Regions from separate parts of the Vibrio sp. QJM3NY_26 genome, predicted to be linked through region 2. Evidence: riboswitches for the same ligand, from Rfam matches in the RefSeq annotation. Region 2 holds a riboswitch; the other holds the start of a gene.
The links. Region 2 has a riboswitch for lysine ahead of AC3CH4_RS05295 (Na+/H+ antiporter NhaC family protein). Riboswitches for the same ligand answer to the same signal wherever they lie in the genome.
Positions count from the first base shown of each region.

Region 1: linked by a shared signal. The riboswitch ahead of lysC (lysine-sensitive aspartokinase 3) and the one ahead of AC3CH4_RS05295 (Na+/H+ antiporter NhaC family protein) in region 2 are both predicted to bind lysine.

Region 1 covers NZ_CM173515.1:324,209-328,702, forward strand. The annotation lists gene metH (methionine synthase) at 1-1,242, shown strand, start outside; gene lysC (lysine-sensitive aspartokinase 3) at 1,351-2,718, opposite strand; lysine riboswitch at 2,828-3,005, opposite strand; gene AC3CH4_RS01500 (pyridoxal-phosphate-dependent aminotransferase family protein) at 3,182-4,321, shown strand; gene AC3CH4_RS01505 (PglL family O-oligosaccharyltransferase) at 4,426-4,494, opposite strand, start outside.
Region 2 covers NZ_CM173515.1:1,174,367-1,178,860, reverse strand. The annotation lists gene hisG (ATP phosphoribosyltransferase) at 1-764, opposite strand, end outside; His leader region at 818-953, opposite strand; gene AC3CH4_RS05295 (Na+/H+ antiporter NhaC family protein) at 1,143-2,735, opposite strand; lysine riboswitch at 2,848-3,025, opposite strand; gene AC3CH4_RS05290 (H-NS family histone-like protein) at 3,390-3,800, shown strand; gene AC3CH4_RS05285 (inosine/guanosine kinase) at 3,973-4,494, opposite strand, start outside.

The DNA of each region.
Region 1 (4,494 bases), 850 kb from region 2:
GATGAAATGGTGCATGTTGCGAAAGAGATGGAAAGACAAGGCTTTAAGTTGCCTTTGTTGATTGGTGGCGCAACCACGTCTAAGGCACATACAGCGGTTAAAATTGAACAGAACTATTCTGAGCCCGTTGTTTATGTCAATAACGCATCACGTGCTGTTGGTGTATGTACCTCATTGTTATCTAATGAATTGAAGCCCGCATTCGTCGAGAAGTTGGTTCTAGATTACGACCGCGTTCGTGATCAACACAACCGCAAGAAGCCGCGCACTAAGCCAGTCTCGCTTGAGAGAGCGCGTGCTAACAGAGTGGCCATTGATTGGAATGCTTACACTCCGCCAGCACCCGCTAAGCCAGGAGTGCACATCTTCAAGGATTTTGATGTCGCTACTTTACGTAAGTACATCGATTGGACCCCATTCTTTATGACGTGGTCTTTGGTTGGTAAGTACCCGGCAATTTTTGATCATGAAGAAGTAGGCGAAGAGGCGAAGCGCTTATTTAAAGACGCCAATGATTTATTGGATCGAGTACAAAGAGAGAAGTTGCTTGAAGCTCGTGGTATGTGCGCTATGTTCCCAGCGAACAGTGTTGGTGATGATATTGAAGTGTATACCGATGAATCTCGTACCGAGGTATTAAAGGTTCTGCACAACCTTCGTCAACAAACCGAAAAGCCAAAAGGTTTTAACTACTGTTTGTCAGATTACATTGCGCCGAAAGATAGCGGTAAAGCGGACTGGATTGGTGGCTTTGCGGTGACGGGTGGTATTGGTGAGAGAGAACTTGCTGATGAATACAAAGCCAATGGTGATGACTACAACGCGATTATGATTCAAGCTGTGGCTGATCGATTGGCAGAAGCGTTCGCTGAATACCTGCATAAAGAAGTGAGAAAGGACATTTGGGGTTACTCGCCTGATGAGGATTTGTCTAATGACGATTTGATTCGAGAGAAGTACCAAGGTATTCGTCCAGCTCCGGGTTATCCAGCTTGTCCTGAGCATACTGAAAAAGGTTCGTTGTGGGAGTTGATGGATGTTGAAAAAGCGATCGACATGTCACTAACAACTAGTTATGCGATGTGGCCAGGTGCTTCTGTGTCTGGTATGTACTTCTCGCATCCTGATTCACGATACTTTGCGATTGCTCAGATTCAACAGGATCAAGTGGATAGCTATGCTGATCGTAAAGGTTGGGATATGTTGGAAGCTGAGAAGTGGTTAGGTCCAAACATTAACTAGTTTGAATCTATGACGGGCTTTGATTCGTAAAAATAAAAGGGTTGCTTAAGAGCAACCCTTTTTGTATCTGTCGTTTGGTGATTTTAAACTAATCGAGCAACCATCGTTTTATTCAAACAGCTCTTGATGCAGCTTTTGAATCGCTAACTTGGAGACAGATTCATCAAGCAAGAAGCACAGGTTGTGTGGGCTCGCTCCGTAACAAATCATACGTAGGTTGAAATCTTCAAGCGTGCCGAATACTTGCTTCGCATAGCCTTTGCTTTCACTCATGTTGTTGCCAATAAGAGCAACAAGGCATAGGTCGTGTTCAATATCCACAGAACACAGCTCTTCAAGCTCAATTCGAGCGGCTTCTGGTAACTGAGGAGCACCACCTGATGTATCTGTTTGATCGAGAGTGAGTGAGACACTGATCTCTGAGGTAGTGATAAGATCGACAGAGATCTTATGCTTAGCCAGGATCTCGAACACTTTTGCGAGGAAGCCATAAGCATGGAACATATTGGCGCTGCGTAACGTAACCATGGTTTGATTGCAGCGTAGGGCAAGCGCTCTGAACAGAGGGGAGCTTTCAACTTGTTGACGAATCCATGTGCCACCGAGCTCTGGTGCTTTTGACGAGCCGACAAATACCGGAATTTGGTGGCGTAGTGCCGGGACTAGAGTCGATGGGTGCAAGATCTTCGCGCCAAAGTTTGCCATTTCCGATGCTTCGCTGAAGCTAATCTCTGGGATAGGGGATGCTTTCGATGCGATCCGTGGATCCGTGGTGTAGATGCCCGGAACATCAGTCCAGATTTCTAAACCAATCGCTTGTACAGATTCTGCAATCAGTGCCGCTGAGTAATCACTACCACCACGACCTAACGTTGTGGTGTTACCTTCGCTATCGGCGCCGATAAAGCCTTGGGTAACGACAACTTGCTGTTGGCATAGTGGAATCAATTTCTGTTGAGCTAAGGCTGCAATATCTTTTAACAGTGGTTCAGCTTTGCCGAAGTCATCATTGGTGCGCATCACTTCTCTGATGTCAAAACGGACAGCGGGTGTGCCACGCTCGCGAATGATTTGAGCGAGGATATGTGTCGACATTAGTTCGCCACATGCCACTAGGTGATCGGTGAGTTTAGTACTGGCTTGGAATGATGCCGCTTCGGCTGCACTCGCAATGTCATCGAGAATGCTGTGCACATCTTTTTCAATACTAATTGGGTCAGCTAGCTGATCAAGAATCGCGTTATGAATGTCAGTCAATTGCGTCAATAATTCCTGACGACGAGTTTTGTCTTGGACACCATTCGCTAGTTCAACCAGCAAGTTGGTGACGCCTGAGCACGCGCTGCTCACAACCAGTTTCGTATTCGAGTTATTTTCAATAATGGCAGCACAACGGCTCATTGCTTCAAAGTTGGCAACACTTGTTCCACCAAACTTAGCGACATTAAAAGAACCAGCTACATTAGATGCACTCACGATATATCTCCCACGACTTCCTAAAATAAAATTACGGTTGGGTAATCCAACGTCCGATGTTTTTCGAAGAGAGTATTTAGAGCAAAAAGAGAGGAATTATTAGAATAGTAACCTCAGAAGCTCTTCACCATATAGAAATGGCGACAGTTGCCGGGATTCAGCCCGCTCAACCGATAATAAAGGTCCTGCATCCTTTTATTATCTCGGCACTGCTCCCCCTTGATGCTTTGTATTGGAAATGCGGTTCCACAAAACATCTGCCTGGGCAGTGCTCCTCTTCTGCTAGATAGCCATTTCATTGAACGTGTTTGCGGTAACAATGTCAATCCGTAACTGGAGATATTTAAAAAATAATTTTAACAATTATGTGACACTGGTGTGACCTCAATACTTTTAGCTAATTGATGACGGTATCGATTTGCTTTAGGGTGGATTGTTCACAACATTAACGTAAGGGATGTACATGTCTAATTTAACACTCACTACTGCTATCGAGAGCTTTTATCCGCCACACCGAACGTTAATGGGGCCGGGGCCTTCAGACATTTCTCCTCAAGTTTTACAGGCCTTAAGCCGTCCTACTATTGGTCACCTCGACCCGTTATTTATCGCGATGATGGATGAACTGAAACAACTTCTTAAGTATGCATTCCAAACAGAGAATGAATTTACTATTGCTGTTTCTGCGCCCGGCAGTGCAGGTATGGAAACCTGTTTTGTTAACTTGATTGAGCCCGGTGAGAAGGTGATTGTTTGTCGCAATGGCGTTTTTGGTGAGCGTATGCGAGAGAATGTTGTGCGTTGTGGTGGTGAAGCGATCCTTGTTGATGACGAGTGGGGCAAGCCCGTTTCCGTTGAAAAGGTAGAAAAAGCATTGGCAGAAAACCCTGATGCTGTTGCTGTCGCTTTTGTGCATGCAGAGACGTCTACTGGAGCGTTATCGGATGCTCAAGCGATTTCAGCAGTCGCTCGTCAGTTTGATGCGTTGTCGATTGTGGATGCGGTGACGTCATTAGGTGGTGTGCCATTGTTGGTTGATGAATGGCAACTCGATGCGGTGTATTCAGGTAGTCAAAAGTGTCTATCTTGCGTTCCTGGCCTGTCTCCAGTGACTTTCTCTCAACGTGCGGTTGAGAAGATGAAGGCGCGTCAAACGCCGGTACAAAGCTGGTTCCTAGATCAAAGCTTAGTACTGGGTTACTGGAGTGGAGAAGGCAAGCGTAGCTACCACCATACGGCACCCGTGAATAGCCTGTATGCTTTGCATGAGTCGTTGGTTTTATTGAAAAATGAAGGCCTGGATAATGCGTGGTCACGTCACCATGCGATGCACCAAGAGCTTAAAGAAGGCGTAGAAGCACTAGGATTAAAGTTTGTGGTTGATGAAGAGAGTCGTCTTCCGCAGCTCAATGCGCTTTATTTCCCTGAAGGAATCGATGAAGCCAAAATCAGAACACAACTTCTAGAAGAATATAACCTTGAAATTGGCGCGGGACTTGGTTCTTTGGCTGGCAAGGCTTGGCGTATTGGTTTAATGGGTTATGGCGCTCGAAAAGAGAATGTCGCTTTGTGCTTAAAAGCGTTGCAAGACGTTTTAAAATAGCGGCAATAAACTCAAGTTCAAAAGAAAAGCGCACGAGAGATCGTGCGCTTTTTTGTGTCTAGACTAAACGTCAATATGGTGAATTAACTCTAGATTCCTTGGCGTCATTTAGCAGAAGAAATATTATTTTCAGCTTCCGATATCTTCTTATATTGAACCTTGGAAAAGTCTCT
Region 2 (4,494 bases):
AGAGGAAGAACAGTAGGATCTTCAGCTCCAGGTAATAGCGCTTTGATTTGCTCTAGCTGAGACGTTGGCGCGTGAAGCATGATGTACTTAGACTCTTTCGCTTGTTGAACACCCTGCATACGAGTCAGTAGTTTTTCAATCAATGCTATTTTGTCTGCATCAAATTCGCCAGTGCGTTGAATCAGAGTTGCTTTAGATTGGAAGATAACTTCCGTTTCTTTCAGGCCGTTCGCTTCTAGCGTAGCGCCTGTAGAAACCAAATCTGCGATAGCGTCAGCTAGACCTGCACGAGGAGCAACTTCAACCGAACCTGTTAGCATACAAGTGCTGAATTCAACACCCTGCTCGTCCATGTAGGCTTTAAGTAGTTGTGGGTAGGTTGTCGCAATACGTTTACCCGCAAGATCTTGTGGGCCGTTGTATTCTTCATCTTTGTTGATAGCGATAGAAAGGCGGCAACCACCGAAATCTAAGCGGCGTAGAGTGCTGAATTGCGATGGCTCGTTTAGAGCGATACGGTCTAGGCGAACTTCTTCTAGTTCATTCTCGCCAATGAAACCTAGGTCAACTACACCGTCCATGATAAGACCTGGGATGTCATCATCACGAACCAGTAACAAGTCGATTGGCATATTTAGTGAATGAACAACTAACTGCTCACCCATGATGTTAAATTTAACACCACATTTTTTAAGTAGATCTTGGCACTCTTTACTTAAGCGACCTTTCTTTTGAATTGCGATTCTTAGGCGTTGTGTCTGCATTGCTGTATCCCTGTGCAAATATTTGAATTTATTGATTATTTAAAAGTGCTAAAACTAAAAAACCCTCGGAAGACTTTGTCGTCCCGAGGGTTTAAATCTAAATTCTTTGACTTAACCTCCGGGAGAATTCTTGCTCCCGGGTATACGTAAATCTCCCCGAAAGACTAGATAGGGTGATGATGGTGATGAATGTTCATTACTAATTTACGCATACTTATCGGCTCTTAGGTTGTTTGCTGTCTTGTCTCCACACTAACTAAGCTGACACCCTTTTTCAACCATTTATTCGAACTTTTTTCACGAAATTTAAAATTAAATTAACGAGCACAAAAAAAGGGAGGCAAACGCCTCCCTTTTCATTATTCAATCAAGTGATGATTAGCTTTTGCACGTCGACATTTTACAACGTGAGAAATAAGCCAATGCAAAACATACTGCCACAAACGTTAGAGACGCTGCGCCGAACGCGATGCCAGTTGATGATGTCATACCTAGAGTGATGAAGCCGATACACGATACGAACGCCACAGACAGCGCATAAGGAAGCTGAGTCGATACGTGGTCAATGTGGTTACAACGAGCACCGGTAGAAGACAGAATCGTTGTGTCTGAGATTGGAGAACAGTGGTCACCAAATACAGAACCCGCAAGAACCGCACTTAACATAGGCAGAATTAGCGCGATGTCAGAGGCTGCAGCCATGTCACCCGCGATAGGTAGCATGATACCGAACGTACCCCATGATGTACCTGTCGAGAACGCCATTAGGCCAGCAAGAAGGAACAAAATAACGGGTAGCCAGTGGTAATCAATGTTGCCCGTTGCTAGAGATGATAGGTACGAACCTGTTTTCATGTCACCGATGACAGAACCGATAGTCCAAGCGAACACAAGAATCAGGATAGCGCCAAACATAGAGCTAGCACCGATCCACATTGTTCTTGCGATATCAGACATTGGTAGCTTTTGCTTAAACACTGTCGCTAGCGCAACAAGCAGACCTAAAACACCACCGTAAACAAGAGACTTGCCTACATCTGTATTTTCGAACGCACCAAGCAGGTTAAATGCTTGACCGTCAGCAGTCAGCGCTTGGCCGCCTGTGTAAAGCATGGCAGCAACTGTTGCTACGATTAGCGATACGATTGGCATAACAAGATCAGAGACAGAACCGTTTTCGCTCTCTTGAATGTCTAGCTCTTCGTTTAGATCGTGCGCTTGCTTTTGATCGTTGTCGCCTTCAAAGCCACGGCCTTGAGAGGCTTCAATCTCATGTTCACGCATCTTACCAACGTCTAGACCGAACCATGCAACGGCAAATACCATTAATAGTGCGAACACAGCGTAGAAGTTCATTGGGATAAGACGAACGTAAGCACCCAGTGCAGAATACTCAGTCACACCGTGTGTCACTAAGATGCCACCAATAATAGTGATGATGTAAGCACCCCAACTAGAAGCCGGCATAATCACACACATTGGAGCAGCGGTAGAATCTAGAATATAAGCTAGCTTAGCGCGAGATACGTAGAAGCGGTCTGTTACAGGACGAGATATAGCACCTACCGCTAAGCTGTTGAAGTAATCATCGACAAAGATGAATACGCCTAAGAAGGCAGCAAGTAGTTTTGAACCACGTTTGCTCTTCACACGAGACTGTGCCCACTCAGCGAATGCGCGAGTACCACCAGATAGTGTGAGTAATGCAGTTGTCATTCCGAGAATAATTAGGAATGCGATGATGCTCATGTTCCAAGTGTTAATGCCACCATCTTCGATGAAAACACCAGATGCTTTAGTGAACACGTAACTAGCTGCGTTACCTACTGAGTAGTCAGCAAGTAGAATCGCACCCATAACGATACCAACACCCAAGGAAACCAATACACGGCGGGTAACAATAGCTAGAGTCAATGCAACCAAAGGAGGAAGCAGCGATAAAGGCGATGTTGCAAAATCTATTAAATTCATGATCTTCAAAAACCAGTTTTTTATTTGGCTAGAGATCTACTGCAGACAAACTTGATACGGTTTATCAAGCTCATGTTGAACTAAGCGAAAGGGAAGTGAACACTTCACCCAACCCTACAGTAGCGCTCCATAGTTTAAAATTAAGACTATGGCAGTGTTGTACCTATTGAGCACAACCCCAGCAAATTGTTTAGATATACAATTTACTTCGGCAATTACACCTTTCATTCCCGTTCATTGGCATCACCCCAACGAAAACTACTTTTTATAATTGCGCCTCTACGTGCGATAACATTATTAACTGTGCAAACCAGAGTTTAACAACAAATTAACCAAAGCATCGCATCAGGTAGCCGCAATTGTACCCATCAAGAGCAACAATGCAACATATCATTCCGACAAAAATGTCTTTTTGTTAATGAACTAATCAATAAAAAAATAGTCTACATATAGCAATTACTCCACCAGTCACATATCGATTTTTAAGATAATCTTAATAATTATTATAAATTCATCAAAAGTGAGTCGTTTCTTTTTCAACTATTCATCTCACTTTTATATTTAAATAACCAATACAAGAAATACTATTTGTTTTATTCCTAGGCACTGTTTATTATTAGGAGGATTATTTAGTTTACCTTGATGGGAAATATCATGTCTGAATTAACAAAAACACTATTAAATATCCGCAGCCTTCGTGCGTTCTCACGTGAATTAACTCTTGAGCAACTTGAAGAAGCGCTAGACAAGCTGACTATTGTTGTACAAGAGCGTCAAGAGTCTGAAGCTGAAGAACGCGCTGCTAAAGCAGAACAAGAAGCTAAGCTTTCTGCTATTGCTGAACAAATTGCAAAAGACGGAATTGATGTTGCAGATCTTATTGCTGCACTTTCTGGTGAAGCAAAATCTAAAACAACTAAAGCTAAACGTGCTCCTCGCCCAGCGAAATACAAATACGTAGACGCAAACGGCGACGAGAAAACTTGGACAGGTCAAGGCCGTACGCCTTCAGCTATCCAAGAACAACTAGATGCTGGTAAATCTCTAGAAGAGTTTGCTCTTTAAGGCATCCTGTTTGCTAAGTGAATAATCAATAAAACACTAAGCAATAGAATTAATATTAAGTCGACTAAAGTATTATTTACGGCTTCAATATATTCAGAAACAAAAAAGGCTCCTTTCGGAGCCTTTTTTATATTTCACTATTAGAAATATAAATGAAAAAGATAAAAATATCTTATCTTTCCCAGTATGCTTCTTCTAGACTGTCTTCTCTTTCAGGAAGGCCGCGAGACAAGCGAGGAGAGTGCTGAACCAACACTTCATAACTTGCACGGTTTGAATATTTACAAACTTGTGAGAAAGATGAATACGTTAAAAATGCATGTTGGTGCTTGCTAGAATTCGGTACATTTTCTTTATGATATTTATTTGCTGCCATATCATGTAATAAAGCCGACAGCGCCGCATCCCCTGCACCATTGGTATTCTTGATCTTTTCTGGACCACCCATGTAAGGCGCGATATGCGAATAGATTTTCGTTGGGTTGTCACATAACTCTTTATGTGCAGGACGGCTAAACTCATAGCGGTTAAATTCTGCAATCGAGCCTGGTAACAACGGCAATGAAGTTTCACGCTTCACCGCGTCTTCAGTATAACCCGCCATGAATAAGCCAACAGGGCCTGCTGTACACAGAACCAAGTCTACCCACTCTAATGCTTTGTCTGAAGCAGCAAGAGGATCGCTTTCACCTGT